2 regions of the Thermostichus sp. OS-CIW-32 genome follow, and region 1 is predicted to be linked to the other one. Evidence: riboswitches for the same ligand, from Rfam matches in the RefSeq annotation. Region 1 holds a riboswitch; the other holds the start of a gene.
What was found. Region 1 has a riboswitch for cobalamin ahead of ACVWY8_RS04675 (sirohydrochlorin chelatase). Riboswitches for the same ligand answer to the same signal wherever they lie in the genome.

Region 1 (15,162 bases):
GCGGGTGTTGCGTTTGCCCCAACTGCAAGACTCCAGGGGGCAGGTGCTCATTGGCATCAACAATCGCGATCTGAGAACCTTTGCGGTGGACTTAAACACAACGCGCAACCTGTTGGCCGCCCACTCGGATCTCCTCGGCGAGCTGCCCATTGTCAGCGAGTCCGGCATCCATACCCCCGCCGATCTGCAGCAGTTGCGGGCCTGGGGGGTGCGCTCTGTGCTGGTGGGGGAAGCGCTGGTGACCCAGCCGGATCCCGGCCAAGCTGTGCGCCACCTGTTGTCATCTCAGTGAATGAAAACCATTTATCAATGGATCTCTGCGAGAACAATTGATCTCTAAGGATTGCTTGGATCGATGAAACGTATTCCTGTGCCGGCTCATATCCACTACGAATTTCTGCTGCAGGTGTTGGAGCGGCAAACCTTTCCGGCAGTGGAAGAACAGGATTTTGGCAACCGAGGCCGCACGCAAGAGCTGATCAACTCTCTGCGCAAAGCCCTCACCCAACAGGTGCAACTGGAGGAAGAGTGGCGACAGCGGGGCTATCAGGTGGACTACCGCTGGAATATGGACGAGCCTCAGCCTCCCTCTTGACCTTCCAGCCCACTGTAAGGTTTAGCATCCTTTCAGTGGCATTGGGGGGGTTTTCCAAGATGCAGGTTGTTTTGACGGTGCCCAAGCTGGCCTGTGGGGCCTGTATAGACACCATTGCGCAAGCGGTGCGGCAACTGGATCCCCAGGCGCAGGTGGAAGGGGATCCCAAAACCAAACAGGTGCGGATTACTTCTGAGCGGCCTGTGGGCGATTTGCGGCAGGCCCTCACCCAGGTGGGATATCCCCCGGCCTAGTCAATTTTGGGCCGGGAACGGTCGGGCGTCTGTTTTGAATTCCTGTACAGATGGCTGCCTTCACCCTTTCGAGGATGGGGAGTAGCCGTTATTGCATCAACTTTATCAACAAGGTGTTGCCATGCCTGCCCCTGAAAAGTCATCGGCTGCATTATCGGCCTCTGCGCCTTCTCCTGAGGGCACTTGGCAGTTGGCCCTGCAAGGGATGAGCTGTGCCTCCTGCGCCCGCAGCATCGAACAGGCCCTCGCTCAGGTGCAGGGAGTATCCTCCGGATCCGTGAATTTTGCCAGCGAGCAGGCCACCGTCAAAGGGGATCCCAGGCTGGTGGATCCGCAGGCGCTGATTCGGGCGGTGGAGCGGGCGGGGTATCGGGCGCGCCTTATCCAGGAGGATTGGCAGCTGGACGATCTGTCGGATCCAGAGCGGATCGCCCAACGGGCCGCAGAACGGGAACTGAAGCTCAAGGTGGCGATAGGGGTGGGCATCAGCACGGTGCTGGTGATCGGATCCCTGCCGATGATGCTGGGGATGGACATCCCGGGCTTTCCCATGTGGCTGCACAATCCTGGGTTGCAGTTGCTGCTGACGGCTCCGGTGCAGTTTTGGGTGGGCAAGCATTTTTATCGAGGCGCTTGGGCCGCTTGGCAACGGCGCTCGGCGGATATGAACACGCTGGTGGTCTTAGGGACGAGCGCGGCTTTCTTCTATTCCATTTTCCCAACGGTTTTCCCCGACTCTTTCCATCGGCAGGGACTGCATCCCGATGTGTATTACGAAGTGTCGGCGGTGGTCACCACCTTGATCCTGGTGGGCAAGTGGATGGAGCAACGGGCCAAAAGGCAAACCTCTGAGGCCATTCGCAAGCTGATCGGGCTGCAACCGAAAACGGCGAGGGTAATCCGCCAGGGGGTGGAGCAGGATGTCCCCATTCGGGAGGTGCAGGTGGGGGATTGGATCCGGGTGCGCCCCGGTGAGAAGGTGCCGGTGGATGGGGTAATCCTAGAGGGATCCTCCACCCTCGACGAGTCGATGGTGACCGGCGAGAGCCTGCCTGTTGTCAAATCGGCGGGGGATGAGGTGATTGGGGCAACGCTGAATCGGACGGGCAGCTTTGTGATGGAAGCGCGGCGGGTGGGCAAAGACACAGTTCTGGCCCAGATCGTGCGCCTGGTGCAGGAAGCTCAGGGATCCAAAGCCCCAATTCAACAGTTGGCGGATCGGGTCACCTCCTGGTTTGTGCCGGCGGTGATTGGGGTGGCAGTTCTAACTTTTGTGCTCTGGTGGGTGCTGGCCGATAACCCGACACTGGCCTTGGTGAACACGATTGGGGTGCTGATCATCGCCTGCCCTTGTGCGCTGGGGTTGGCAACCCCCACCTCGATCCTGGTGGCCACGGGACGAGGGGCAGAATTGGGGATCCTGGTGAAAAGTGCCGACAGCCTGGAATTGGCCCACCACTTGCGCACGGTGGTCTTGGACAAAACCGGCACCCTGACCGAAGGTCGCCCTACCGTCACCGATATTTGGGCTAATGGCTCCTCTCCCCTGACGGTGTTGCGCCTGGCAGCGGCAGTGGAGCGGCACTCGGAACATCCTTTGGCCCAGGCGGTGGTGCAGAAAGCCGAAGCGGAAAAAATTGCCATCCCTCCTGCCCAGCATTTTCAGGCAAGGATAGGCAGTGGGGCAGAAGCCTGGGTGGAAGACCAGTGGATCCGCATCGGTCGACTGAGCTGGCTACAGGAGATGGGGATCCCCTGGGATCCCTCTTGGTCAGAGCGGGTTCAGAATTGGGAAAGCCAGGGCAAAACGGTGATCGGCGTAGCCCAATCCCAGAGCCTGGTGGGGCTGTTGGCCATTGCCGATCCGCTCAAACCCACCTCTCCTGAGGCAGTGCAACAGCTGCAACAGATGGGTCTAGAGGTGATCCTGCTAACCGGGGATAACCCCACCACGGCCCAAGCGGTTGCTCGGCAAGCAGGCATTCAGCGGGTAATTGCCCAAGTCCGTCCGGATCAGAAGGCAGCTTACATACGCAGCCTAAGACAACCGCGACGGCGGGTGGCGATGGTGGGAGATGGCATTAACGATGCTCCGGCTCTGGCAGAAGCCGATGTGGGGATCGCCATTGGTACAGGTACGGATGTGGCGATGGCCGCCAGCGATATTACCCTCATGTCGGGGGATCTGCGGGGAGTCGCCACAGCCATTCAACTCAGCCGGGCCACCCTCAACAACATCCGCCAGAACCTCCTCTTCGCCTTTATCTACAACACGCTGGGGATCCCGATTGCCGCTGGGGCGCTCTATCCCTTTACAGGCTGGTTGCTCAACCCTATGCTGGCGGGGGCAGCCATGGCCCTGAGTTCCGTTTCGGTGGTCGCCAATGCCCTGCGCCTGCGACACTTTCGAGCCCACAGACCGGCAGGCCGGCGTTAGGCCCTCACCCCCAACCCTTCCTTTGAGGATGAGCCTGCTGGACCGCTCATGTCTCGGGGCTATCTTCTGGCAGACAAGAACATCCCCCCCGGGAGCTTGGTGAATGGCAAGAGGCAAGCTAACCTAAAAGGCTCAGGCAGACTGGGGAAAGCGCGGTGCAAGTCCGCCACTGTGACGCAACTGTGATGGGATCCCTCCCTCAGCCAGAACACCCACCTGCCGTTGTCCTGTACCCCTTGCGATTCACAAGGAACGGAGTTTTTTGTGTTGAATACCCTCAGTGTTTCCCCTCCGCTTGCGGTTGGGCAGTCTCCTGTTGTCCCCCTGCCCCTGTTGCTCATCGGCCACGGATCCCGCGACCCCCAAGGGCAGCAAGCCTTTCTGGAGCTAGCCCAGGCTTACCAAGCTCTCACCCCCCATCGACCGGTGATCCCCTGCTTTCTGGAGCTGACCCAGCCAACCATTGCCCAGGGGGTAGAGCAGTGCTTGGCCCAAGGGTGGCAGGAGATCGTGGCCCTGCCGCTGTTGCTGTTTGGGGCCCGCCACAACAAGTTCGATGTGACGATGGAACTGGATCGCCTGCAGGCCCTCTATCCCCAGTTGCGCATTCGTTACGGTGGGCCGCTGGGGATCCGCATCGAGATCCTGCAACTGCTGCGAGACCGATTGGCTGCTCTGATAGCTGCCCAACCGCGGCGGATCCCAGAGGCAGAAACCGTGCTCCTATTTGTGGGTCGCGGCTCCAGCGATCCCGAGGCCAATGCCGAAGCCTGTAAACTGGCTCGGCTGCTTTGGGAAGGATCTGGGTTTGCCGCTGTGGAAACTTGCTTTATCGGCATTACCCATCCCCGCCTGCCCGTGGGATTGGAGCGGGCCTTGTCCTGGCATCCGCGCCGGGTGATCGTGCTGCCCTACTTTCTGTTTACGGGGGTGTTGGTGAAAAAAATCGAGGCGGCAGTGGAGAAACAACGACAACGACAGCCGGAAATCGACTGGCTGATGCTGCCGGAATTGGGCCTTGTGGATACGGTGCTGCACAGCCTGCAGCAACTGGAGCAGGAAGCCCTACAGGGCCAAACCCAAATGAACTGCCACCTGTGCAAGTTTCGCCTGGCCGTGAGCGCAGAGGTCAGAGCTGGATCCAGCCATCACCACCCTCACGAGCCTCATGACCACCATCACGGGCACGGATCCCATCACCATCCTCATTCCCACCCTCACCCTCAGCACGGCCACACCCACGCAGCGGCTGGGGATCCCTGGGCCCAATTAGAGGGCTACCACCAACGGGCATGGCAGGTGCCCTGAGAGGGAAACAGAGGCTGCTGGCGGGATAAACTGAGTGCAGACAGGCCATTTTTGAACCTGGTTTTCCCGCTCTAGCGGTTGTGATGACGAAAAAACGATGATGCTCTCCCGCTCCTCTTGGGTTTCAGGTGCCGCTGCCGCGGGGAGCGGGATCTTTGTTTTCGCCCTGGTGGTGGGGCTGCTGGATCAGATCCTGCCCACCCTGCCCAAGGTTTCCCTCTCCCTGGCCGGGATCCCTGGGATCCTGGCTGCCGCTGGGGCCTCCTATGGGGCCTGGCGGGTGGTTCAGATGGGTCTGCAATCGGCTTCCTGGAGCGACTTTCGAGAATCGCTGGTGGCGACCCTATCTCCCTTTGATCCTGCCGACCACGGCGGCGAGCCACGACAACCTAAGGGGGATCCTCGCCCTTGGCAGGTGGCTCAGGAGATCCGGCAAACCCAGCTCCGCCATCAAAAGATCCTTGACCGCATCAAGCAGCGGGTGAAAGCCGAAATCCAGACCTGTGAACGCGCCCAAGCCCAACTGCGCAGCGAGCAGCAACGGTCTCGAGTCCTGCAGGCCCAAGCCCAACAGTTACAACAGCATCTGCAAAACCTACAAACATCTTCCCCTTCTCCAAGCTCCGAGTCGACCAAACCCACGCCAGAGCAAGCGCTGCGCCAAAAGCTCCGCCAACTTCAATCCCAGGTCACCACCCTGAAAATAGAATTGGAACGCCAAAGGACCCAACTGCAACACGCAGAAGCAGAGCGGGCTCAACTCCAGCAGCAGCAGCAAAAACTCAAGCGCATCCTGCAGCGCAAAAAATTGGAAAATCGAGAGTTGCGCTCCCAACAGGCAGAATGGGCCCGGCAACTGGAGCAAACTCAACAGGAGCTGCAAACTTTGCGAGAGTCCTACCGCGCCTTGCAAGTTCTACAGGAAATAAGCTCCACCCTAACCCAAAACCCATCTCACGAAAGGGCGGAAACGGAGTCCTCTGGATCCTCCGACTAGCCGACCCGCTTTAGAACAAATACACTCCCCTCGCTGCCCCGACCCAGCCGCAAGTCTTCATCCAAATAGGTGATATCCAGCCAACCCGTTGGCTCGCGGCGGCGGATATCGATTTGAATAGCCGGGATTCGCTCTGGAGCCTGCTCGAGCAAATCGAGAAAACTCTCGATCTCGTAGCTCATCAAAGCTTGGGATCCGAGCACCAATCGCTCGAAAATCACCCTCACCCGGCGCTCAGATTCGGGGTAAAAGCGCGCTGATACAGCCAAGACTCCCCGTGGCACCCAAGCCTCCAGCCAACCGGATCCCTGGATCTCCGCCACGTTGAAGACCCGTCCAGCTTTGGCCCGAATACACTGGTAGATCTCGCCGGTGGTCAAAAAAGGCAACTGTGCCAGCCGCAGCAGAGCTGTGCTCGTGGTAAATAGGGTGAGCCAGTTCCCCTCCAACCCTTCAGCAGCAGATGTTGGTTTGGGGGTGGGGTTGAGCGCTTCTAGGGCGGCAATCTGAGACAGGATCTGGGCTTGCTGCTCAGGGGAGACTTTCCGGCCCCGGTCGGTTGCCTCCAGCAGGTGCAGCAGAGCCGATTTTTGCTGAGCCAGGGCCATGAGCACACTCCAAGGCATCAACCCCATTTTAGAGAACGCCAGATCCGGCTGCCCTTAACCGTCTTCTCCCACCAGTTTCAGGTTCAGATCTGCCACCTGCTCATACCCTAGCCCGGCCCGCACCACCAGCGGCTCGGATCCCGTCAAGTCAATTACCGTAGAGACCTTGGCCCGACGGGGGGCATCGTCATCCAGCACCAGATCCACCTGTTTTTCCAACTGCCGCATCTCTTCAGCCGCAAAGATCCCACCCTCATCCCAGGGGTCGCTCTCCCACTCCCAGGCTTGCCCAGAACTTAAGTCCAGGGATCCGACGGGATCCCCCCCCAGCTTGGCAGAGGTGGAGACAATTGGATTGCCCAACTCTTCCAGCAAAGCCTGACAAATGGCCGAGTCGGGCACGCGGATGCCGGTGGTTTTCCGTTTGGGCTCCATCACCAACTTGGGCACCAGCTTGGTGGCCGGCAACAGAAACGTAAACGGGCCCGGGATCAGCCGCCGCATCAGCCGATAGGCCGAATCGGTTACCTGGGCATAGTGGGCAATGCGTGAGAGAGAAGGGCACAAAAAGGTAAGAGGCTTGTCGTTGGAGAGCTGCTTGATACGGCGTACCCGCTCCACTGCTTGTTTGTGGGTCACATCGCAGCCAATGGCATAGACTGTATCGGTGGGGTAAAGCATCACCGCCCCCTCCCGCAAAGCCGCCGCAATCCGCCGGATGGAACGGGCCTGGGGCTGTTGCGGATGCAGCTTAAAGTACTCGGCCATCGGGCAGATGGGAAGAGGTCAAGACTGGGAGCAGCTACCCCCCAGGGGGTTTTCCACAAGAGGGCGGGGGGTCGGTGGCACCGACGCGGGCAGGGATCCCTGAGATTCGGGCCAGTCCTTCAGTTGTTGCATCAGGGCTTGGATGTGCAGACGGGGCAGATAGGGCCAGTCGCCCGCTTCTTCCAAATCTTGAAGCACCCGATACAGAGCTTGACGGGTGTTGGGCAAAGACTCCCGAAAGGCACCTTCCAGGATCGCGCGGTGCAACTCCTCCAGCAGCCGCAGGAGCATCAGCAGCTCCACACACGCTCCCACCCTCGCCTGGGCCGCCTGTTCAACAGCCAACATGATCTGACGCAAATCCGGTGGCAGATCCTCCGCCGAGATATACATAGCCACTCGTCTCTGGGTTCTGGGAAGGCAGGGGCTTTCCTATTCTAAGATTCTTCTGCCCTAGGACTGGATGGATTTTGCCCCCACAAGATCCAACTGCGCAGGCTGTTGGGATCCCCGACCCAGGCACTGCCACACCCGCTGCAAGAGGGGATCCAGCCCCTGCTTGGCAATCGCAGAAATGGTCACCACCGAAGTGCCGGCAGCAGCAGACAGCCTCTGGGCGCGCTCGGCAACCTGCTGGGGATCCAGAACATCGATCTTGTTCAAAACCAGGATTTGTGGCTTATCGATTAACCCGTGGCCGTAGGCGCGCAGCTCCTGCTGAATAACCTGGTAATCCTTGACGGGATCCGCCGCCGTGCCATCCACCAAATGAATCAGTACCCTGGTACGCTCCACATGGCGCAAAAACTCATGGCCCAGCCCCACCCCCAAGTGCGCCCCCTCGATCAGCCCCGGAATATCGGCAAACACCACCCCATCTCCCGATGGATGGGGCACCACCCCCAAATTGGGCTGCAACGTGGTGAAGGGGTAGTCAGCAATCTTGGGCCGGGCAGAGGAGACCACCGAAATCAGAGTGGACTTGCCCGCATTGGGCAGGCCGACAATGCCCACCTCGGCAATCAACTTCAGCTCCAGGCGCAGGCGCACCCGTTCTCCCGCTTCGCCCTTGGTGAATTGGCGGGGGGCGCGATTGTGGTTGCTCAAAAAATGGGCATTGCCTAAGCCGCCTTTGCCCCCACGGGCTACCAGCAATTGATCCCCCTTGCCCACCAGATCGCCCAACAATTCCCCCGTCTCCGCATTGAACACCACAGTACCGCAGGGCACCCGCACCAGCCGATCCGCACCACTGGCCCCGCTGCGATGGTTGGGCCCCCCTTTGGCCCCGTGTTCCGCTTTGATCACCGGTTGAAAGCGAAAATCCAACAGAGTTTGCAGGCCGGGATCGGCCACCAAGATCACCGAGCCGCCCCGCCCGCCATTGCCGCCGGATGGCCCCCCAGCCGGCACATACTTTTCACGGCGGAAGGCAACGATGCCATCTCCGCCATTTCCCCCTTGCACTTCAATTTCGGCTTGGTCGATAAAGTGCAATTGCTCTTCCTCCAAATCTTCTATCTTCCAGCTTGGCAAGATCCCCGGAAAACTTGCCACAAAAGACGCTCCTCTAAGCTACGATAGTATTTCCCAGCCACATCCCCCACAGGTGGGAAAGTGGGAGAGTGAATGCACTCTCATCTGGGATTCTGCTAAACTCAACTGGCCTTCTACCCTTTATCCCGCGCAACTGATCTGTTACTGCACCCCTATGAGTCGATTCACCGCTGCCGATGTAGGTTTTACCACTGAAGACTTTGCCGCCCTTCTGGATAAGTACGACTATCACTTCAGCCCTGGCGAAATTGTGGCGGGTACAGTATTCTCGGTGGAGCCACGCGGTGCTTTGATCGATATTGGGGCCAAAACGGCTGCCTTTCTGCCGCTCCAGGAGATGTCGATTAGCCGCCTGGAAGACCCGCACGAGATGCTGCAGCCCGGAGAAACCCGCGAGTTTTTTATCCTCACCGAAGAAAACGAAGAGGGACAGCTGACCCTCTCCATCCGTCGCATCGAGTACATGCGGGCCTGGGAACGGGTACGGCAGCTCCAGAAAGAAGATGCCACCGTTCGCTCAACCATTTTTGCCACCAACCGAGGTGGAGCCCTGGTGCGGATTGAGGGGCTGCGGGGCTTTATCCCCGGATCCCACATCAGCACCCGCAAGCCAAAAGAAGAGCTGGTGGGCGAAGAGCTGCCCCTGAAGTTTTTAGAGGTGGACGAAGACCGCAACCGCTTGGTGTTGAGCCATCGCCGCGCCTTGGTGGAGCGGAAGATGAACAAGCTGGAGGTGGGCGAGGTGGTGGTTGGCACGGTGCGGGGCATCAAGCCCTATGGTGCCTTCATCGATATTGGCGGCGTCTCCGGCCTGCTGCACATTTCCGAGATCTCCCACGATCATGTTGACACGCCCCACAGCGTCTTCAACGTCAACGACGAAGTGAAGGTGATGATCATCGATCTAGATGCGGAGCGGGGGCGGATCTCGCTGTCCACCAAGCAACTGGAGCCCAATCCCGGCGACATGATTCGGGATCCCAAGCTGGTTTACGAGAAGGCTGAGGAAATGGCAGCCAAGTACCGTGAGCAACTGCTGGCCGCTAAGCAAGGACAAGCGGCAGAGGCCCCACCGGAAGTGGTGGAAGAGGAGCTGGAATACGCGGCGACGGCTGTGGAATGAGGGCAAGCTTGGCGCCATCTCTGCCTGCGATGAGACTGAGGTTAGGAGCCTTCAGCTCCGTTGGCGTGGGTGGCTCGTGGGAGCGGGGCAGCCCAGGCTCCTAGGGAGACGGGTACTGCTGCTGTGGCGAAGTAGGCCGACGGCGCTCACGCAGGGCTGCAAACCTGCGCCAGTAACGGGAATCCCCCGCTCCTGAGCTTGAGGAGCTGGTCAAAGACTGTAGATCTGCCCATCCATGAGCAGATGGGTGATGCCTTTCTTTTGCAGTTGGGTGCGCACAATCTCCAGAATGTAGCCGGGAAACTGGATCACCCGGTAGGGCGGGTAGGTGTTGCTGCCCCGACGGCTCATTTCGGAAAAGCGACGGGCCACCTTGTGGTTGTCGAAAATGGGCAGCGTATTGGCGTTGTCGATCCCTTCGATGGGCAGGGATCCCGAGCCAAAGAATTCTTTGAGAGGGCGGGTGGTCAGTTCTTGGTAGCGGTCAACAACGACGTAGCAGGTTTCCGGCAGGGTGAGCTCTTCCAGGGGCAACACCTGAATTCGATAGCCGGGATCGGTGAGGGGATCCTCTTCTGGCCCATCTTCATCTTCTAGGTCTTCATCTTCTAGGAGATAGTCAGGGTCGTCCTCATCTTCGTCCTCGTCTTCAAGGTCACGGTCTTCTTCGGTCTCTTCCTCATCCTCTTCCCCGACATCCTCCACATCTTCCTGAAGCTCAGCCGCCAACTGCAGTTCTTCTGGGGGCAGTTTTGGCAGAGACTCTGTTCCAGCGGTGTTATCCTCGCCTTCGTCGTTTGCGTTCGGCTGCAGCGAGGGAGATGAAAAAGGCAGCTCCGGCTCCAGCGGCAAAATCTGCTGCTCTGGGGCTGGGATCCCGCCAACAACAGCTTTTTCCCCCATGTCTTTGCGGCGGGCAGCCGAGCGTTTGAGATGGATCAACCGCTGATACTCATCGGCAGCGATATTTTCCTTCAACACGCGGGTGATGGTGGTGATGCTCACCTGAAATTGCTCCGCCAATTCGACGGCGGTCGCTGCCGAGCCGCGGTAGGCGCTAACAATTTGCTGTTGTTCTTGCTCTGAAAGTTTGCTGCGAGCCATCCCAGATCACCCAATCCAAAAACCGAAAAAACTGAAGAGGATCCTTAGCCAGCGGCGGTTGCCCCGCACACCCGGCTGAGGCCGGCAGCCAGCTGTTCCGGCTCCAGCCCTTTGCCGATCAACACAATTTTGGACAAGCGGGGCTCATCGGGATCCCAGTCCCGTTCCAGAAAAAGGGTTTGCCGCTGGCCCACTTGATGGAAGATAACCCGCTGCGGCTCATCCAGAACCGACAGCACCCCCTTGGCGCGAAAAACGGTCTCGGACAAGTCTTGTAGCCAATCGCGAAAGGCCCCCAAATCCAGCGGCTGCTGCAGTTGAAAGCTCACCGATTGGATCCCGTCCTCCTCCAGGTGATGGCTGGGGTGGGCCTCAGTCCCCGAATCGGGGAGCCTGGGATCCCACAATTCTGGGCGGAAGGCATGCACATCCAAGATGCGGGCCAGAGGCACCTGGGCATGGGTGGTGAGCAGGCAAGGGGCAGCGGGGTTGTAGCGGCGCAGATCGAGAAGGATCCGCTCTCGTTCGGCTTCGTCGATTAAATCCACCTTATTGAGCAACAAAATGTCAGCGCTGCCGATCTGGTGGGCGGCGGTTTGCGAGCGCTGGAAATTGCGCCAGTATTCGGCACCGTCAACCAAGGTCACCACGCCATCCAGGCGCAACTCCTCATGAAAAGTCCTCTGCACAAATAGCTCCGTCACCTGCCTGGGATCCGCCACGCCGCTGGTTTCCACCACCAGATAGTCCAACGCCTGGGCATGCTGGAGCAGCTGGCGGGCCGCCCGTTCAAAATCCTCTCGCACCGTGCAGCAGAGGCAACCATTGTTGAGCTGCATCAGCCCCCCCTCGGGCATGTTGACCAACTCGCCATCGATGGAAATCTCGCCAAACTCGTTGAGGATAACCCCAATGCGCAACCCATGCTCCTCTTCCAAGATGCGCTTGAGCAGCGTGGTTTTGCCACTGCCCAAAAAACCTGTCAAAATCGTCACCGGAAGCTGAGCTTTCATATCAGGTGAGGCTGAACTGACAAGCGGCCAACAAACCCTTCTCTCAAGTTCCCCAGAAGCTCTACTAGCTTAGCTTTAGGGTTGGCTCTCCAGGATCTGGACAAGGGGGAACGACCGCTCCCACCCAAATTAGATCCTCTAACCCATCAACTAGTTATCCAACTATTTATTTATTAATGTCATTAATGTCCTCTGGGCGTTGGGGCAGACTCTCTCCTGAGGATCCCTGGGGACGAATGAGCTCGATCGGCAGGCCATCGGGATCGGCGATGAACGCCACTTCATAGACCTGGCCCCCAATTTGCTGGAGCTGGGGCGGCAGCAGCAGGGTAAGGGGCACTTGCGCTCGCAAATGTTCTAGGTAGTTGGCCAGGGATCCCCATTCGGGGCCCACCTCAAAAGCGGGGTGATAGTAGCCCACATAGTGGGGATCCCCAAAGGGATCCGGGGCAGGATGGGGCTGCGGCACTTGCATCAGCTCCAAACGCCCCCAGGGGCCGCGCATCCAGCAGGCCAGCGTGATCCCGGCAGTAAAGCGTTCTTCCACCGCAAAGCCCAGCCCCTCGTAAAAAGCGATGGAGCGGAAGATATCGGCGGTGCGAATGGAAAAATGGTGTAGTTTCATCGTCCTGCAAAGCAGCCAGATGGGGCCAGACCGCTCGGATCATCGCCGATGACGGCTGGTCAAGCGCAGACAGACTTGCTACGCTCCAGAAAAGTAGGCTGTCTATCTTAAGCACCTCTTGCAGTGTATGCTGGCCCGCCCAATCCTTGGGGCGGGAAATGCGACAACCTAAGCCGATTGCTGCCAACCTCAATTATGCCTAAGCTGGTCATTGTCGAATCTCCCACCAAAGCCCGTACCATCCGTGGATTCTTGCCTGCGGGGTACGAAGTTCAGGCCTCGATGGGACATGTGCGGGATCTCCCCGATTCGGCATCTGAAATTCCAGAAGAATTGAAAGGAGAAGAGTGGAGCCGCCTGGGGGTCAATGTCCACGCCGACTTTGAGCCCCTCTACGTCATCCCCAAGGACAAAAGAAAGGTGGTCAAGGAGCTGAAGGAAGCGCTCAAGAAGGCGGACGAGCTGATCCTGGCCACCGACGAAGACCGCGAAGGGGAAAGCATTAGCTGGCACTTGCAACAGGTGCTGCAACCCAAAGTGCCCACCCGCCGCATGGTGTTCCACGAGATCACCCGCGAGGCCATTCAGGAGGCGCTGCAAAACTGCCGTGAGGTGGATGAACAACTGGTGCGTGCCCAGGAGACCCGCCGCATCTTGGATCGCCTGGTGGGCTATACCCTGTCGCCGCTGCTGTGGAAAAAAATTGCCCCCAAACTCTCGGCAGGGCGGGTGCAGTCGGTGGCGGTCAAGCTTTTGGTGGATCGAGAGCGGGAGCGGCGCGCCTTCAGAAAAGCCTCCTACTGGGATCTCAAAGCGGAGCTGCAGCCCAAAACGACCGTCGCCGGCCAGCAGGCTGTCTTTCCAGCAGAGCTGGTGAGCTTGGGTGGCAAACGCCTGGCCAATGGGCAAGACTTCGATCCCAGCACCGGCCAGCTCATTGCCGGGCGGGATGTGGTGTTGTTGGATCAGGCCCAGGCCGAGGCCCTGCGGGATCGCTTGCTGGGAAAAGCCTGGATCGTCAGCTCTGTGGAAGAGCGCCCCTCCACCCGCAAACCTGCCCCTCCCTTTACCACCTCCACCCTGCAGCAGGAGGCCAACCGCAAGCTGCACCTGTCGGCCCAGCAGACGATGCGCATTGCCCAAAAGCTCTACGAAGAGGGCTACATCACCTACATGCGCACCGATTCGGTCCACCTGTCGGAGCAGGCCATCCGCGCTGCCCGCGCCTGCGTGGAGTCGATGTACGGCAGAGAATATCTCAGCCCCGAGCCCCGTCAGTACACCACCAAAACCAAAGGGGCGCAAGAAGCCCACGAGGCCATTCGTCCTGCCGGATCAGAGTTTCGCCTGCCCAGCCAAACCCCCCTCTCCGGCCAGGAGCTGGCCCTCTACGACCTGATCTGGAAGCGCACCGTCGCCAGCCAAATGGCTGAGGCGCGGCAGACCCACACCATCGTACTCATCGCCGTAGACGATGCGGTGTTCCGGGCCAGCGGCAAGCGCATCGATTTTCCCGGCTTTTTCCGCGCCTATGTGGAGGGATCCGACGACCCAGAGGCGGCTTTGGAAGATCGGGAGGTGCATCTGCCTCTGTTGCGGCAGGGGGATCCCCTCCGCTGCCAGAAGCTGGAACCCGTTGCCCACGAAACCCAGCCCCCGGCCCGATATACGGAAGCCTCCTTGGTCAAGGTGTTGGAAAGTGAGGGCATTGGCCGCCCCAGCACCTACGCCACCATCTTGAATACGATCATGAGCCGTGGCTACGTCAGGCCGATGGGAAGTGCCCTCGTGCCCACCTACACGGCTTTTGCAGTCACCGAGCTACTGGAAAAATACTTTCCCAACCTGGTGAATACCCGCTTCACTGCCGAGATGGAGCAAACGCTGGACGACATTGCTTCTGGACAGGCGGAGTGGCTGCCCTATCTGCGCCATTTCTTCTTGGGCGAGCAGGGTCTTGAGGGACAGGTGAAGGCCCGCGAGCTGGAAATTGATTCCGGCCTGGCCCGCTCCATCCATCTGGAGAACCTGCCTGTCAAGATCGGCATTGGCCCCTATGGCCCCTATGTAGCAGTTGAAACTGAGTCTGGAGAGGTGCGCGCCAACTTGCCGGAGGATATTCCCCCCGCCGATCTGAGCGCAGAACACATTGCGGAGCTAATCCAGCGGAAGCAGGAAGGCCCCAAGCCCATTGCCTTTCACCCGGAAACCCAGGAGCCAATCTATGTGATCCCGCAGGGCCCCTACGGCCCCTATGTGCAATTGGGAGAAGTTTCTGAGGACAACAAAAAACCCAAGCGCACCTCCCTGCCCAAAGGGTTGAAACCGGATCAGGTCACGCCAGAGATTGCCTTGGGGTTGCTGAGCTTGCCTCGCACCTTGGGGGAACACCCGGAATCGGGGAAAAAGGTGCAGGCCGGTATTGGCCGCTTCGGCCCCTACGTAGTCTGTGATGGCGATTTCCGCTCTCTGCCCGCCGAGGAGGATGTGCTGACCATCAGCCTGGAGCGGGCGCTGGAGCTGCTGGCCCAGCCCAAGAAAAGCCGTGGGCGCGCCTCGGCCAAGCCGCTGCGGGAGCTGGGATCCCATCCTGAGGATGGTGAGCCGGTCAATCTGCACGACGGCCCCTACGGGCTGTATGTCAAACATGGCAAGGTCAATGCCTCTTTGCCCAAAGGGATCCCTGCCGAAGCGGTTACCCTGGAAATGGCCCTGCAGGTGCTGGCTGAAAAAGAAGTCTCTTCTGCAGAGGTCAAGGGGAAAAGCCGCTCGA
Region 2 (15,162 bases), on a different contig from region 1:
TCACCTTAACAACATGGATTCCTCGGTCGGGGCCTGGCCTCGGCCTTTTTTTTGCAGATACTGAACTTTGTAGCAGCAGAAATAGAACCCCCGCAGACCGTGCTTGGCAAGGTGTATCAACACGACTCTGTTTTGACCGAGGAGGTGATGGCCTACCTGCAACCCCAGGGGGGCGGCACTTTTCTGGATGTGACGTTGGGAGGGGGTGGGCACAGCTTGGCGCTGCTGCGGGGGGGAGCTGCTCGAGTGGTGGGGTTGGATCGGGATCCGGCGGCTCTGCAGGCGGCGCAAGCGCGTTTTGCAGCAGAAGGGATCCCCAGTAGTCGCATCCAACTGTGGCACCTCAATTTTGCCGATTTCGATCTGCAGCAGCATGGCTTTCGGGATGAGCAGGGGCAGGGGATCCCCTTCGATGGCATCGTGGCCGACTTGGGGGTGAGTTCGCCGCAACTGGACTGCCCTGAGCGGGGATTTAGCTTTCGCGGAGAGGGGCCGCTGGATATGCGCATGGATCCCAGTGCCGCTCAGGAAACCGCTGCCGATTGGGTTAATCATCGCCCGGTCGAAGAGTTGATCGAGATTTTCACCCGTTACGGCGAAGAGCGATTTGCCCGCCGCATTGCCCATCACATCGAGCAGGCTCGTCCCCTCGCCACAACTACCCAGTTGGCCCAGGTGGTTTGGCAGGCGGTACCTCCGGCAGCTCGGCGAGGCCGCATCCACCCGGCCACCCGCGTCTTTCAGGCGTTGCGCATTGCCGTGAACCGAGAACTGGAGGCTTTAGAAACCTTGCTGGCCCAAGCCCCCACTTGGCTGAAACCCGGCGGCAGGTTGGCCGTGATCAGCTTCCATAGCCTTGAAGATCGCTTGGTGAAATGGGCCTTCCGCAGGGATCCCCGTTGGCAGGTGCTCACCCCCAGGCCCTTGTCCCCTTCCGAACTGGAACGGCAACGTAATCCACGGGCCCGCTCTGCCAAACTGCGAGTGGCTGCCCGCAGCAGTCAGATGTAGGTTTAGGTTGGTTCTCCCGCTCTCAAGAGATCGGCTACCGTGAAGCGGACAGCTGTCCTGCTGAGGCCGGGAATCGGGAGAAGGGGGTTGCTGTTGGGGGATGCGGGGAACTAGGGTGAAGCGGAACCGGCAGTCCTGCACCGTCGGATCCCTTGGTGTGTGTGAGGTTAAGCCCTATGGTTAGCCAGCCTTTGAACGCAGGTCTTGATCGTCCCAAGAGCCCTCGTCGCCACAGACAGCCTTCTGCTCTGAGCCGACCCCTCTCCGGTACAGTTCAGGCCAGCCGCACCCAGCCTTTGAATTTGAAGTTGAAATCAGCCCATCCTCGCAGCCAGCATCTTGCTTGGGCAGAACACCTAGCCTGGTGGAAGCAAATCTCCACAGGGATGGCTATCCTCTCCGGCGTTTCAGTGTTGAGCCTTTACAGTTGGACTGTGCATACCCAAAGCCGGTGGAGCCAGCGTTACCAGGTGTGGCAGCAGATGCAGCGCAACGAACGACAGTTTCTGCTGACTCAGGAATCCATCGCCAATTCTCTGCGGGAAATTGCCGACCGCTCCGAAATGGTGCCGCTGGTACCGGATCGGATGATTGAGGTGCCAATTGCCTCTCCCAGCCAAGTTAAACCGGATCCAGCCCACCAGGCAACGGCTTTGCCAGAAAGAGCGCTCCGCGCCGCTCACGCGACCGAAAAAGCCCCTCTTTTCTATCCGGTTGGGTACTAATTCATACGGATCCTGCCCATGACGGCTAGGCCAGCGTCCCCATCTTGCTTTCCCAAAAGCTGTGGGTCTTGTGAAGTCTCAGCGTATCTCTGTTCTCTAAAAGGCTAAGGGATCCCTGGGCCTCGCGATCTGGAGTAGCAGCGGGCTATCCTTCAACTGCTTACAAAGCAGTGAAGAAATCTGGCCTAAATGGGATGTGGCCCATCCGAAGCCCTGGGATTGCCGTTGGGATCCCGTTCACCCCTGGGGATGACATCCCCCCTGGCAGGATAGGAACTCCAGAGCAGGGGATGTATGATGCCTAGCACGGCTTTTTCGGAGCAATCGCAGAGAAAGCTGTACCGACAGGTTGTCCTGGGGATCAGCCAGGGCATGTAAAGGGGAAAGTCCGGTGCAAATCCGGCGCTGTGCCGCAACTGTGATGGGCTTGGGCTAGACCCATGCCCTCAGTCAGGATGCCCGCCTGCGGTTCTGGCTCGTCTTTCTTCCGCGTCGCACGGAATCAGGAGCTTCAAGAAAGAAAATGAATCCCATTCTAGGTCTCAGCCTGGCGCTGGGGGGTCTTGTTTTGGGGATCCCAGCGTGGGCGCAGCCGGCAGCTTCCCCGCCCTCAGCTCAAGAGGTTTTGGAAACCGGCGTTAGCGCCGAGATTTTAAATCAACCCGTCACCACGCCTTTTCGTCGCCCCGGCTTGCTGCGGGATTCTTCCCGCCCGGTTTACGTCGTTACCCGCCAGCAAATTCGAGAGCAAGGGGCAAGAACCGTTCAGGAGGCCCTGCGCTACCTGCCCGGGATCCTCAGCGACGGCACGGCAGGAACCCAGTTGGGAGCCCTTAGCTCCCAGTTTATGCGGGGAGGACGAACGGCCCAGGTTTTGGTGCTCTTGGATGGCCGCCCCATTAACGACCTGGGCTTTTTTGGCGGGTTCGATCTGTCTCAGATCACTACAGATGTGGTCGAGCGTATTGAGATCTCTCCAGGTGGGGGCTCCACCTTATACGGCTCCGATGCCGTTGGCGGGGTCATCAACATCGTGACGCTGGATCCAAAGCCGAGATCCGAGACTGTGCTGGAAGCGGCTATCGGCAGCTACGGTCTCAATGAGCAAGGGATCCAGAACCGCGGCCAGGTGCAGGATCTGGGCTGGGTGGTCAGCTATCGCCGTCTGCAGAGCAACAACGACTTTCCTTTTGAAATTAGGCGTTTGGGCAAAGCAGGCAGGCGGGAGAACTCGGCAGTGGAGTACCACAACCTACAAGCCAAACTCACCTGGCAACTGGCAGAAGGCCAGGTCCTAACAGGAAATGCCCTTTATCTCAATAAAGCGTTTCAGGTGCCTGGCAGCACCGAGTTTCCCTCCCCCGATGCAGTGCAAAACACCAACGACCTGCTGTTAGATCTCAGTTGGCTGTGGGATCAAGAGAGGGGATCCCTGCAAGCTAGGGTATTTTTTGACGACCTCAACTATCGCTTCAGCGCCCCACAAAGCCAGGGATCCCGGGATGAGATCCTGCGAACGGGGTGGGGATCCCAACTGCAATACACCTGGAAGGCTGCTGAAAACCTGGAGCTTACTCTAGGAGCGGATTACCGATCCGTTTCAGCTCGCAACACCACCTTCTCCTTTGCCAGGGGATCCACCAATGTCAACTACGACAATACCGTGAACCAAGGGGCCCTCTTTGCCCGCCTGGATTACAAGCCACAGCCCAACTTTTATCTCAACTTAGGTGTTCGCCAAGATTCGAGCAATCTGGTCAACGGTTCGGCCACCTCTCCTGCCGCAGGGATCCGCTGGGTTTTGGCAGAAGGCACCACCCTGAGGGCCAATTATGCCGGCAGCTTTCGCACTCCCTTGATCTCAAACCTGTTCTTTCGGCTGCGCGGCTTTTTTGAAGTCGACGGCAACCCCAATTTGCGCCCGGAGCGGGGAGAGAGTTTTGACATTGGCCTGGATCAGGCTTTGGGAGATTTTGGCCTACTGCGCTTGACCTTTGCCCATAACCGCATCCGCGATGGCATCACCTTTGTCAGCGCCGGCCCGCGCAGGGGAACCTACGAAAACATTGAGCTCGTGGAATACACAGGCATAGAAGCAGCCCTGGATTTGCGGCTGGGGGAAAACTGGACTCTTTTTGCCAACTACACCCTGAACGATCCCATCATCCGCTCGGCGCTGGATCCCAAAGCGGTTGGCAAACAGCTAGCCTTCGTGGGAGCAGACAGCTTCAACCTGGGCCTGAGCTACCGCGATGCAGAGGATCGGTATGCCTCAGTTTTCCTGCATCACATTGGCACTTTCTTTACCAACAACGCCAATACCCAATCTCTGCCCGGCTACACCAACCTGGCTCTGCGGGGAGGGATCCCGGTTGCAGAAAATCTCGCTCTCGAGGTGGGAGTCGATAACCTGCTGGATGAGCAATATGAGGTTTTCCCCGGCTACCCAGGAGTGGGTCGCACCGTTCGGCTTAATTTAAGGGGCCAATTTTAGAGCGACTTGAGGCTGACTTTTAGCTGTCTAACTCACTGCTGAATCCTTGGCCAAGACATTGAGATCGTCTTTGCCTCTTCTCACACCCTTTGCTTGGACAGAAACCTATGACTATATCAAGGAGCACCATGTCTCGATCAACTTCCCAGTTGCCCATCCAAGCTGGCAGCGCTGCCCAGCAACCCAGCAGCCATTGTCTTTGGGTTTGTGTCACTTGCGGATCTCGGTGGGTTAACGGCCAAAAAGAAGGGATTAGCAAGGGAGAAATGCTGCTGTCTGCCCTGCAATCCCAAACCCTCCACCCCCAACTAACTCTAAAACCAGTTGCCTGTATGAGCGCCTGCAGCCATGCTTGTGTCGTTGCGTTGGCAGCACCTCAAAAGATGACCTATGTTTTTGGAGATCTCGATCCAAAAGATGTGGATCTCATTCTGCAGACAGCAGAGCTCTACCTCACCAAGCCAGATGGGATCCTACCCTGGGCCGAGCGCCCTCTCAAAAAAGGGGTGATTGCTCGTATTCCACCACTGCACTGAGGAGCTTTCTCATGGCCACTTTTACCCCCTGGATAACCCCCCTCCATCAAGCTTGGCAGGAAGTTTCTTTGACGGGTTGGACAACCCTTTATGAAGGGATCCCTGCCCACATCGACTGCTTGGGGCCGTTGCTCTACGAGCTGTTTCAAGAGCACTGGGCCGAGATCCAGGTGGGCCATGTGGCGGAAGGCGGGGTGCTGGAGCTGGCTTTCAAGAAACCTCCAGCTTTGTGCGTGCTCTACGATGGCTATCTAACCGTTGCCACCGAAACTTGGCACCTGCATTTGTGTCTGGAGGAGCACCAAGGCGGCCCCCACCGCAAGACCCCACCCGAGCTGCGCCGCAAAAGATTGGTTAGCCGTGCTGCCCTCTACCGGCGTCTCAATCCCCAAGGCCAGCCCCGCATGTGGGGAATCCAATTCTGGAATGGAGCAGAAGAGCCTTTGCTGCAGATTTTTCTGCCCAGCCCCTTTTTGGGGCTAGAGGAAGACTACCTGCCGGAAGGCAAAGCAGATTACCAAAAGCTTTCTCTTTACGAGCGCATCCGCGCCATCTATGTGCAGGGGAAAGAGCGGATCCCCTATGAGGATAACCCTCTTAAACGTCCCTACCTTGCCGTCTGTCGTTCCAGCCGTTGTTATCCTTCCCGCAACTACCAACCGGTTGTGGAAGCTCTGGAATCGGCTCTTCGAGAAGCCAACCTGGACGTACAGGTTATCACCTCAGGCTGCTTGGAAGTTTGCCAACAGGGGCCCGTGGTTTTTTACTCCGGAGATTGCACCTGGTACAAGCGGGTTACTCCCCAAGTAGCTCGACAAATTGTTTTTGAGCATTTGCTTAATGGCTGTCCTCTGAAAGACCACCTTTTTCCAGGAGATTAAAGCATGATTGGCCTGCAATCGAGTGCTCAACCTATCCCCAGATCTTGCCGCTTGATCTCAGCCCCACTTTGGATACAAGCTGCTCAAGATTTGGCCCGAGGCTGGTTCTGGCCCAGCTTGTTTACCACCGTCGGCTGTCTCAGCAATATTGCTTATACATGTACCCTTCCTTTTGTAACTGTTGGTATTGTTGCAGGCACAACTTTAACCCGCCAAAGGGCAATCATTAGTGCTTTGATGATTTGGCTGGCCAACCAAATCTTTGGCTACACCTGGCACAACTATCCCCGCACTCCCGATTCGTTTGCCTGGGGGTTGGTGCTGGGGATCGGCACGGTGGGGGTTGCTCTTGCTGCCAGCTATCGCCCTTTGTTTTTCCAGTCCAAGACCCTTCGACCAAGGCAACTGCTGATGAACTATCTCTGGATCCCGGCCATGCTCATCTTGGGGTTTCTGGCTTTTGAAGGGCTGATTTTGGCCGCCGGCCTGGTTTTGGGGGGAACGGAGGGCCTGACCCTGCCCATTCTGGGCAAAATCTGGCTGCACAACTGGCTGTGGACAGGACTTTGGATCGGGATCCACACCCTGCTGGTGTGGGACAGAGGACGTCGCCGGGTGTGGCTTGGAGAGGAGAAACTTCGGTAAGCTGCTCCCGTACAAGCTCTTCCCATCCCGTCAGCGGTGCGGAGCACTTTTGCAGTGATCTAGAGCATCCCCAAGAGGGATCCAGGCCAAAATAGGGGCGACCTATGTGGGAGGGGATCCCTTTGCAACTCAGTCGCGTTAACAGTGAGGAGCATTCCTGCCATCCTCTGCTCTTGGCTTCCCAACGCCTCTTGCTGTTCAGCGGCAAGGGAGGAGTGGGCAAAACAACCTTGACCTGCGCGCTGGCTCGCCAACTGGCCCAGGTGGATCCCCAGCGCCGTCTGCTCCTGATGTCCACGGATCCCGCCCACTCGCTGGGGGACGTGCTGCAAATCTCGGTTACGGATGTGGCCCAACCCCTGCCGGATCGCCCCAATTTGCAGGTGCGGGCTTTGCAAGCGGAGATTTTGTTGCAATCTTTTCGGCAAACCTATGGGCCGGCCCTGGAGCTAATTGCCGAGCGGGGCAGTTGGTTTGGCCGAGAGGATCTGCTGCCGATCTGGGATTTAGCCTGGCCGGGGGTGGATGAGCTGATGGCCATTCTGGAGGTCAACCGGCTGCTGGCTGGGGAGGAGGTGGATACCGTTATCTTGGACACGGCCCCCACCGGGCACACCCTGCGGCTGTTGGAGCTGCCCGACTTTTTAGATAATCTTCTGGCTGTGTTTGCCACCTTTCAGGCCAAGCATCGGGAGATCGCCCAAGCCCTGACGGGCACCTATCGACCGGATGAGGCGGATGCATTTTTAGCCCAGTTGCAGAGGGAACTGGAGGGGGGCAAAGCCCGCTTGACCAATCCGGAGAGCACCTCTGCTTGGCTGGTGATGATCCCGGAGCAGTTGAGCGTGGCGGAAACCCGCCGCTTTTGTCAGCAACTGCAAAGCCGCCGCGTGCCCATCGGCGGTCTTCTGGTCAATCAGGTGCTGTTTCTAGGAGAAAATACCAGTCAATCCTCACTGCCCACCGCTCTCCCCTCTTCCCTCTACTTGGCGCGGCAGCAAGAACAGGGGCGCGTGCTCAAAGCCCTGCAGGAGGAGCTGCCCGGATATCCTATCTGGATCTGTCCCTATCAACTGCAGGAGCCGGTTGGGTTGGCGGCCCTGGATGAGCTGGTTCAGCAGCTTCGCCCCTTGCCAGAGGTGCTGCTGGAGTTGGAAGGGATCCCAGAGCAAAAAGCAGAGAGCCAAGAGAAGAGAAAGTCTCTCTTCTCCACCCTCTTCCCTTCCTTCAAGGGGATCCCGGCTCTACCGGATTTTTTGACCCAAGGGATCCGACTGGTGTTGGTGGGGGGCAAAGGGGGTGTGGGCAAGACGACGGTGGCCGGGGCCCTGGCTTGGACCTTGGCCAAGCGCCATCCCGACAAGCAGCTCTTGCTGGTCTCCATCGATCCGGCCCACTCGTTGGGGGATCTGTTTCAGACGAAACTGGGTCAGGATCCCATCCCCCTGCTGCCCAACCTGCTGGGGCAGGAGGTCGATGCGGCGGCGGTGCTGGAGCAATTCCGGCAGGATTACCTGGAGGAGGTGGCGGACATCTTGGCGGGGGAGGGGACGGCAGGGGTGGAAGTCCAATACGACCCACAGGCGTGGCGGCAACTGCTGCAGATGCCCCCACCCGGCCTGGATGAGGTGATGGCCCTGTTGAGTGTTCTCCGACAGGAGACGAGCGGGCAGTTCGACCTGGTGGTGCTGGACACGGCTCCCACAGGCCATCTCTTGCGGTTTCTGCAGATGCCCCAGGCTCTGGAGGGCTGGGTAAGCTTGGCCCTGAAGCTGTGGCTGAAATATCGGGATGTGGTGGGCAGGCCGGAATGGGCGCAGCGGATGCGGGAGCTTTTGGCCCAGGTGCGGCAGCTTCGGCAGCAGCTCCAGGATCCCCAGTTTGTTACCTTTATCCCCGTCTTTAACCCCGAGCAAGCAGTTCTGGCGGAAACCGAGCGTCTCTTGGCGGAATTGGATGCTTTGGGGATCCCTCATCCCTACGCCGTTCTCAATCGGGTGTGGTTGGAGGATTCTACCCCCTTTGGAGAGGCCCTCCGCCGTCGTCACCAGACTCTTCTGGCCCAGCTCCCCCAGCCATTTTCCCAGCAGGCCATCTTGACCATCCCCTTCCTACATCCTCCCAGCTTGGAGAATATCGGCTCCTACTTATTGGCTCCTCAGGAGCCCTAACCTAGGGGTAGACCTTGCTCACCCAAGGAGTTATGGATCCCCATCTGGAAGAACGCGCCCGCGAGCTGCGCACCCTGCTGCAGAAGGCCAGCATTGCCTACTATGTCCACGATGCGCCCATCCTGGAAGACAGCGTTTACGACCGCCTTTACCGCGAGCTGCAAGAGCTGGAGCGGGCTTACCCTGAACTGGTCACCCCCGATAGCCCTACTCAGCGGGTGGGAGAAAAACCTGCAGAGCATTTTCCCACCGTCTTCCACCGCATCCCCCTCTACAGTTTGGAAAACGCTTTCAACCCAGAAGAACTGGAGGAGTGGCAAGAGCGCCTGCTGCGAGTTTTGGGCCGTGCCCCTGTTCCCGACAGCAGGACAGAGGGAGAGCTGGAATATGTATGTGAGCTGAAGATTGATGGCGCCGCCTTGGCCCTAACCTACATCGAGGGTCTTTTGGAGCGGGGTGCTACTCGGGGGGACGGACAGGCCGGAGAGGACATCACCCCCAACGTGCGCGCCATTCGTTCGATTCCCCTGCGGCTGGCGACAGCAGATCCGCCTCCCGTTTTGGAGGTGCGGGGGGAAGTCTATCTGGCCCTAGCCGAGTTTGAACGGATCAACCAAGAGCGTCGTTCCGCTGGGGATCCCCCCTTTGCCAACCCGCGCAACTGTGCTGCCGGTACCCTGCGGCAGTTGGATAGCCGCGTTGTGGCCGCCCGCAAGCTCAGCTTCTTCGCCTACGCCCTCCACTGGCCGGAGGGATGGCCTGCCGGGGATCCCCCGCAAACCCAGTGGCAGTGTCTGCAGCAGCTCAAGGAATTGGGATTTCCAGTCAACCCCCTTTCCCAGGTCTGTCGGGGCTTGGGAGAAGTGATCCAATTTTATGAGCGATGGCGGGGTGCCCAGCTCCCCTACGCCAGCGACGGGGTGGTGGTGAAATTGAACTCCTTGCGGCTGCAGGAGGAGGCCGGCTTTACGCAAAAATTTCCCCGCTGGGCCATTGCCCTCAAATACCCTGCCCAGGAAGTCCCCACCCGCATCCGCGCCATCGTGGCCAGCGTGGGCCGTACCGGCGCCGTCACTCCAGTGGCAGAGCTGGAGCCGGTTCCTTTGGCCGGCACCCTTGTCAGCCGCGCCAGCCTGCACAATGCCGATCGCCTGCGGGAGCTGGATGTGCACATCGGCGATACTGCCATCGTGCGCAAAGCCGGGGAGATCATCCCGGAGGTGGTCGGGATCCTGAAGGAATTGCGCCCTGCCGACGCTGTTCCCTACAGCCTGCCCAGCCAGTGCCCCGAATGCCACGCCCCTTTGGTTCGTCCCCCCGGCGAAGCCGTGACCCGCTGCCCCAACCCCGAGTGCCCGGCTAAGTTGCGGGGCCAATTGCAGCACTGGGCCAGCCGCGATGCTTTGGATATCGAAGGCTTAGGGGAAAAGCGGGCAGCCCAATTGGTGGAGAACTTGGGAGTGCGCACCGTAGCCGATCTCTACCGCCTCACCCCAGAGCAGTTGCAGGGCTTGGAGGGGATGGGATCCCGCTCCAGCCAAAAGCTGGTGCAAGCCATTCAGCGCTCTCGTCAACAGCCCTGGGAACGGGTGCTCTACGGGCTGGGGATCCCCCATGTGGGGGTGGTCACTGCCCAGATTTTGGCCGGCCATTTTCCCACCCCTGAGCTTTTGGCCCAAGCCAGCGCAGAAACCATCGCCCAGATCTATGGGATAGGCGCGGAAGTGGCGGAAGCGGTGGTGGCCTGGTTTGCCGAGCCGGCCCATCGTCGCCTGTTGCAGGAGTTGCAGGCGCTAGGGATCCCCGCTCTTCCTCAGCAGGAGAGCCCTGCCGTTTCCCAGATCCTGGCCGGGAAAAAATTCGTAATCACCGGCACCTTGCCCACCCTCTCCCGCCAGCAGGCCAAGGCTTGGATTGAGAGTCGGGGGGGCAAAGTCACCGCCAGCGTCAGCCGCCAAACCGACTACGTGGTGGTGGGCTCTGACCCCGGCTCCAAGCTGGAGCAAGCCCAACAACTGGGGATCCCCCTGCTGACCGAAGCGGAGCTGTTGGCGCTGGATCCCACCGTGGAATCCGGTGATCTGCATCCTTGACAGGGTGGATCCCCGAAAAACTTGGGTAGGGTGGGTTGTCTTAGCGGCAGGGATAATTTATGATTCACCTCTAGTGAGGAGTGGACGCCAATAGGGGGAAGCGAACGAAACACGGACAGTTCCTTCCCCTTTTTGGTTACAAAAAGGCGCGGCCACACCTCCAAAAAGTATCCAACTTAACTGAAGGATTCCTTTGCCAGTGCCAGATAAGTTCAACTATGATGGGATCAGCGGAGACGCATGTTTCCGTTCACTCCTCACACCATCTTCCGCTCGGCGTCAAGTCGGGCGGTTTTTCTATAAATCCGTCCAAAGGATGTATGACCATTCCCGATAGCAGCGAAACGGCTCACCCCTTCCATTTCCAGTTTTCCTCCTTGTGAGACACTTGGGGAGAACCGAGGCTGTGGCGTTTGCACGGGTAGCGCAGAGCGCTGGAGAAGCTTATGGTCACTTTGAAGCAAGAATGAAACACCTCCGTTGCATTGCTTCCCAGCTCCCTTTTGAAGAGTGGGTGGTCGCGGAAGCGGCACGGAGCGCTTGGAAAGTGTCTCAATCCAGTTTGAAATGACTATATCTCCAGTCTTTCCAGTTGATCCCCATGGGAATCTCTTGGCACCCTGCCCCCTTGGGGATCCGGAAACAAGCCCTACGAGCCCAGTGGAGATGCTAGACTAGTAGGTCAGTGAGATTCCACCAACTTCGGCCTCCTTACGCTTTCGCAGCCAATTTGCGACTGGATTGGAAGGTTTAGTTTTCTTCTGGCTTTTGCCGGATTAGGATAGCCAAGAGCAAGCAGCAACGAGGATCCCATGGCCAAATATGACTCCCATCTAAAGTGCTCCTTCTGCAACAAGTCACAGGATCAGGTGCGTAAGTTGATTGCGGGGCCGGGGGTCTACATCTGTGACGAGTGCGTGGAGCTCTGCAACGAGATTTTGGATGAGGAACTCTACGACGGCAACACTCCTCCTGCTGCCGCCCCTGCCGGCGGCCGGCGTGAAGCTCCTAAAAAATCCTCCCGCAGCCTGCCTTCTTTGGCGCAGTTGCCCAAGCCGCAGGAGATCATGCGCTATCTCGACCAATATGTGATTGGCCAAGAAAAAGCTAAGAAGGTTTTGTCGGTGGCGGTTTACAACCACTACAAGCGTCTGGCTGCCAAGGCCAACCCCGGTAGCGTCGGAGTTTCGGAACTGGATGAGGTGGAGCTACAGAAGTCCAATGTCTTGATCATTGGCCCCACTGGCTCCGGCAAAACCCTGCTGGCGGAAACCCTGGCTCGCATGTTGGATGTGCCTTTTGCGGTTGCAGATGCTACCACCCTTACGGAAGCTGGCTATGTGGGCGAGGATGTGGAAAACATCCTGTTGCGCCTGCTGCAGGTGGCGGACATGGACGTAGAAGAGGCCCAGCGCGGCATCATCTACATCGACGAAATCGACAAAATTGCCCGCAAAAGCGAGAACCCCTCCATTACCCGCGATGTCTCCGGCGAGGGGGTGCAGCAGGCTTTGTTGAAGATGCTGGAAGGGACAATAGCCAACGTGCCTCCCCAGGGAGGACGCAAGCACCCCTATCAAGACTGCATTCAAATCGACACTTCCAACATCCTCTTCATTTGCGGGGGGGCTTTTGTTGGCCTGGAAAAAGTAATCGAGCAGCGCATTGGCAAGAAATCGATGGGCTTTATCAAGCCAGGGGAGCAATTGTCGGTTAGCCGCGAGCAACGTATGGCCAATGCCCTCAAGGCTTTGGAGCCTGAAGACTTGATCAAGTACGGCATGATTCCCGAATTCACGGGGCGGCTCCCGGTAGTGGCGACTTTGGATCCGCTGGATGAGAAGGCGCTGGAGGCGATCCTGACGCAGCCCAAAAATGCCATTCTCAAGCAGGCGCAGAAGCTGTTGCGCATGGACGGGGTGGAACTGGAGTTTGAACCTGCCGCCATTGCTGCCATTGCCAAAGAGGCTTATCGCCGCAAGACCGGGGCTCGCGCCCTGCGGGCCATTGTGGAAGAGCTAATGCTGGATGTGATGTACGAGGCACCCTCCCGCCGCGACCTAAAGCACATCCGCATCACCGCAGAGATGGTGGAGCGCCGTTCCACCCGCGAGCTGATTCCTCACCCCTCTACGCTGCCCAAGCCTGAGTCGGCCTAGAGTCGCGGCCCTTCCGATCCCTGCTGGATGAACTTATGATCTGTTCTTGAAAGAGGGGGCAGGAGATCCTATGGCAGGGACTGCGTTCCGCTGGCGCGAACGACAGCGGGTGGATCGTGAATATGCGGTAATTGGTCTGGGGCGCTTTGGTTCTAGCTTGGCTCTCACCTTGATGGAGCGAGGGCACAATGTCTTGGGGATCGACCGCAGCCGTGAGATCGTGCAGCGCCTGGCGGATCAGCTGACGCAGGTGGTGGCACTCGATTCCAGCGATGAAGATGCGCTGCGAGCGGTGGATATCCTCTCCTTCGACACGGTGGTGGTGGCCATTGGCAGCGATTTTGAGAGCAATTTGCTGACGACGGTGGCCCTGAAAAGTCTGGGGGTGCGCAATGTGGTCTGTAAGGCGTCGACCGAGCGGCAACGCTCTATTCTCCTGCGAGTGGGGGCAGATCGGGTGGTGTTGCCGGAGCAAGAGGCAGGGCGCCGTTTGGCTCAGGTGTTGACAGCACCGGGGATCCTAGATCAGCTAGAGCTGGAGCCGGGCTACAGCATTACGGAATTACAGGTGCCGGAGGCGTTGGTGGGCCATACGCTGGCGGAGTCGGATCTGCGTCGCCGCTTCGGCATCACGGTGCTGGTGGTGAAGCGAAAGCAATCGCTGGTGGTCTCTCCCCCCGCAGACTACCTGCTGGAAAAGGGGGATTTGCTGGTGGTTCTGGGGGCCAATACCAACATCTCGCGGCTGAATGAAATGTAGGGAGGGATCCGATGAGAGAGGACTCCGCCCCGCTTCCGCGAGAGGAGGGGCCTGAGCGCTTGGTTCCACCGGTGCCATCCCGCGCCCGCTACCTGCCGACACCGGGCTCGGCATTGTCTCAGTCCTCTAGGGCCTTTGGGAATCGTCTGCAGTGGTTTTTTGGGGGGGACAGGCGTCGCCCGCTGCCGCCGCCATTGCGGCTGGTCACAGGGTTGGGGCTCTTGGCAGTGGTGGGAACTTTGGTGCTCATGTTGCCGGGGATCGGGCGCGGGGATCCCTTGAGCTGGAATGAGGCACTGTTTACGGCCATGTCGGCCCTGAGCGTGACGGGGCTCTCGACGATTGTGGCGGCGGAGGATCTCACCCTGTTGGGCCAGATTGTGCTGCTGATCCTGATTCAGATTGGCGGGGTGGGCTTCATGGTGTTGGCGGTGGTGGTGTTTCAACTGATCGGGCGGCGCATTTCCCTCCTCAATCGCTTGGCGCTGTGCAATTCGCTGGGTCTAATCGATCCGGGGGCGATCCTGGAATTGACTCGGCGGGTGCTGCTGGGGGTCACTCTCATTGAGTTGGGGGGGGCTCTGCTGCTCTGGGTGCACTGGCGGGATCTCTATGGGCCGGGGCGGGCAGTTTTTCTGGCTATTTTTCACGCGGTGTCGGCCTTTTGTAATGCGGGATTCGACCTGTTTGGCCGGGAAGGGATCCCTACAGACGGTCTGTCGCTGGCGATTTTGGCCGGTCTGATTTTTATCGGCGGTTTGGGCATCCCGGTTTTGTCGGATTTGTTAACCTGGCCACGGGGCCACCGCCCCTCTCTGCACACCCGGATTACCCTGGGCGTGGTGGTGGTTTTGCTCTGCACGGGCGGCATTGGTTTGTTTTTGGGAGAGAGCTTGCCCGGTGGATCCCTGCTGGAGGTGAGCTGGCCCCACCGCTTGGGCCTGACGTTTTTTCAGTCGGTTTCTGCCCGAACGGCTGGGTTTGCCGGGATCCCCATTGAGGATTTGACCCCGGCAAGCCAGTTGCTGCTGATGGCTCTCATGTTTATTGGGGCAGCCCCAGCTTCTATGGGGGGCGGCATGACCACCGGCACCTTGGCGGTGTTGGTGTTGGCCCTCTGGGGCTATGCCCGCGGTTTGCCCAGCGCTCAGATTGCCGGGCGCAGCTTGGATCCCTCCATGGTGCGCAAGGCGGCAGCGGTGTTGACGGTTTCTCTGTTTGTGGTATTGTTGGCGGCTTGGTTGATTTTGCTGACCCACAGTAACAGTAGGTTGGATCCGGTGTTGTTTGAGGTGATCTCCGCCTTTGCCACCTGCGGCCTCTCGACGGGCTTTACCGGGGAGCTCAACTGGTTTGGCCAACTGATCATTGTGCTGGTGATGTTCTGGGGCCGGTTGGGGGCATTGACGATTGTCTTGGCCTTGGCTCAACAACAGCCCCGCCCGTTGGTAACCTACCCTGAAGAGTCGATCCTAATCGGTTAGTCCAGAACTGAGGAGAGAGCAGCCTCCGTTAGACTGAGTAAGGGATCCCTTCGTCCCTCTCGTTACCGGGAGCCATCTGTGTCCAAGTTTCTTTTGATCGGTTCTACCGAGCCCTTCAGTGGTAAGTCGGCTGCCATCTTGGGTTTGGCCAAACACCTGCAGCAGCAAGGGATGAAAGTCACCTATGGGAAGCCCATCGGTTC

Region 2: it holds a riboswitch for cobalamin, as region 1 does, so the genes downstream of both, ACVWY8_RS02290 (TonB-dependent receptor plug domain-containing protein) here and ACVWY8_RS04675 (sirohydrochlorin chelatase) in region 1, are expected to answer to the same signal.

What each region holds. Positions count from the first base shown of each region.
Region 1 covers NZ_JBSSDD010000002.1:422,426-437,587, reverse strand. Annotated here, with positions in the region: gene trpC (indole-3-glycerol phosphate synthase TrpC) at 1-292, shown strand, start outside; gene ACVWY8_RS04690 (DUF5340 domain-containing protein) at 356-595, shown strand; gene ACVWY8_RS04685 (heavy-metal-associated domain-containing protein) at 655-849, shown strand; gene ACVWY8_RS04680 (heavy metal translocating P-type ATPase) at 971-3,286, shown strand; cobalamin riboswitch at 3,385-3,520, shown strand; gene ACVWY8_RS04675 (sirohydrochlorin chelatase) at 3,551-4,594, shown strand; gene ACVWY8_RS04670 (SPFH domain-containing protein) at 4,692-5,591, shown strand; gene ACVWY8_RS04665 (PAP/fibrillin family protein) at 5,588-6,217, opposite strand; gene ACVWY8_RS04660 (L-threonylcarbamoyladenylate synthase) at 6,254-6,967, opposite strand; gene ACVWY8_RS04655 (hypothetical protein) at 6,986-7,360, opposite strand; gene obgE (GTPase ObgE) at 7,421-8,464, opposite strand; gene ACVWY8_RS04645 (30S ribosomal protein S1) at 8,679-9,647, shown strand; gene ACVWY8_RS04640 (hypothetical protein) at 9,858-10,751, opposite strand; gene ACVWY8_RS04635 (CobW family GTP-binding protein) at 10,796-11,764, opposite strand; gene ACVWY8_RS04630 (VOC family protein) at 11,931-12,389, opposite strand; gene topA (type I DNA topoisomerase) at 12,585-15,162, shown strand, end outside.
Region 2 covers NZ_JBSSDD010000001.1:494,935-510,096, forward strand. Annotated here, with positions in the region: gene rsmH (16S rRNA (cytosine(1402)-N(4))-methyltransferase RsmH) at 100-1,011, shown strand; gene ACVWY8_RS02285 (hypothetical protein) at 1,188-1,736, shown strand; cobalamin riboswitch at 2,065-2,217, shown strand; gene ACVWY8_RS02290 (TonB-dependent receptor plug domain-containing protein) at 2,260-4,230, shown strand; gene ACVWY8_RS02295 (DUF1636 domain-containing protein) at 4,359-4,766, shown strand; gene ACVWY8_RS02300 ((2Fe-2S) ferredoxin domain-containing protein) at 4,778-5,647, shown strand; gene ACVWY8_RS02305 (hypothetical protein) at 5,885-6,292, shown strand; gene ACVWY8_RS02310 (ArsA family ATPase) at 6,415-8,463, shown strand; gene ligA (NAD-dependent DNA ligase LigA) at 8,496-10,556, shown strand; gene clpX (ATP-dependent protease ATP-binding subunit ClpX) at 11,369-12,715, shown strand; gene ACVWY8_RS02325 (potassium channel family protein) at 12,786-13,475, shown strand; gene ACVWY8_RS02330 (TrkH family potassium uptake protein) at 13,487-14,959, shown strand; gene ACVWY8_RS02335 (phosphotransacetylase family protein) at 15,038-15,162, shown strand, end outside.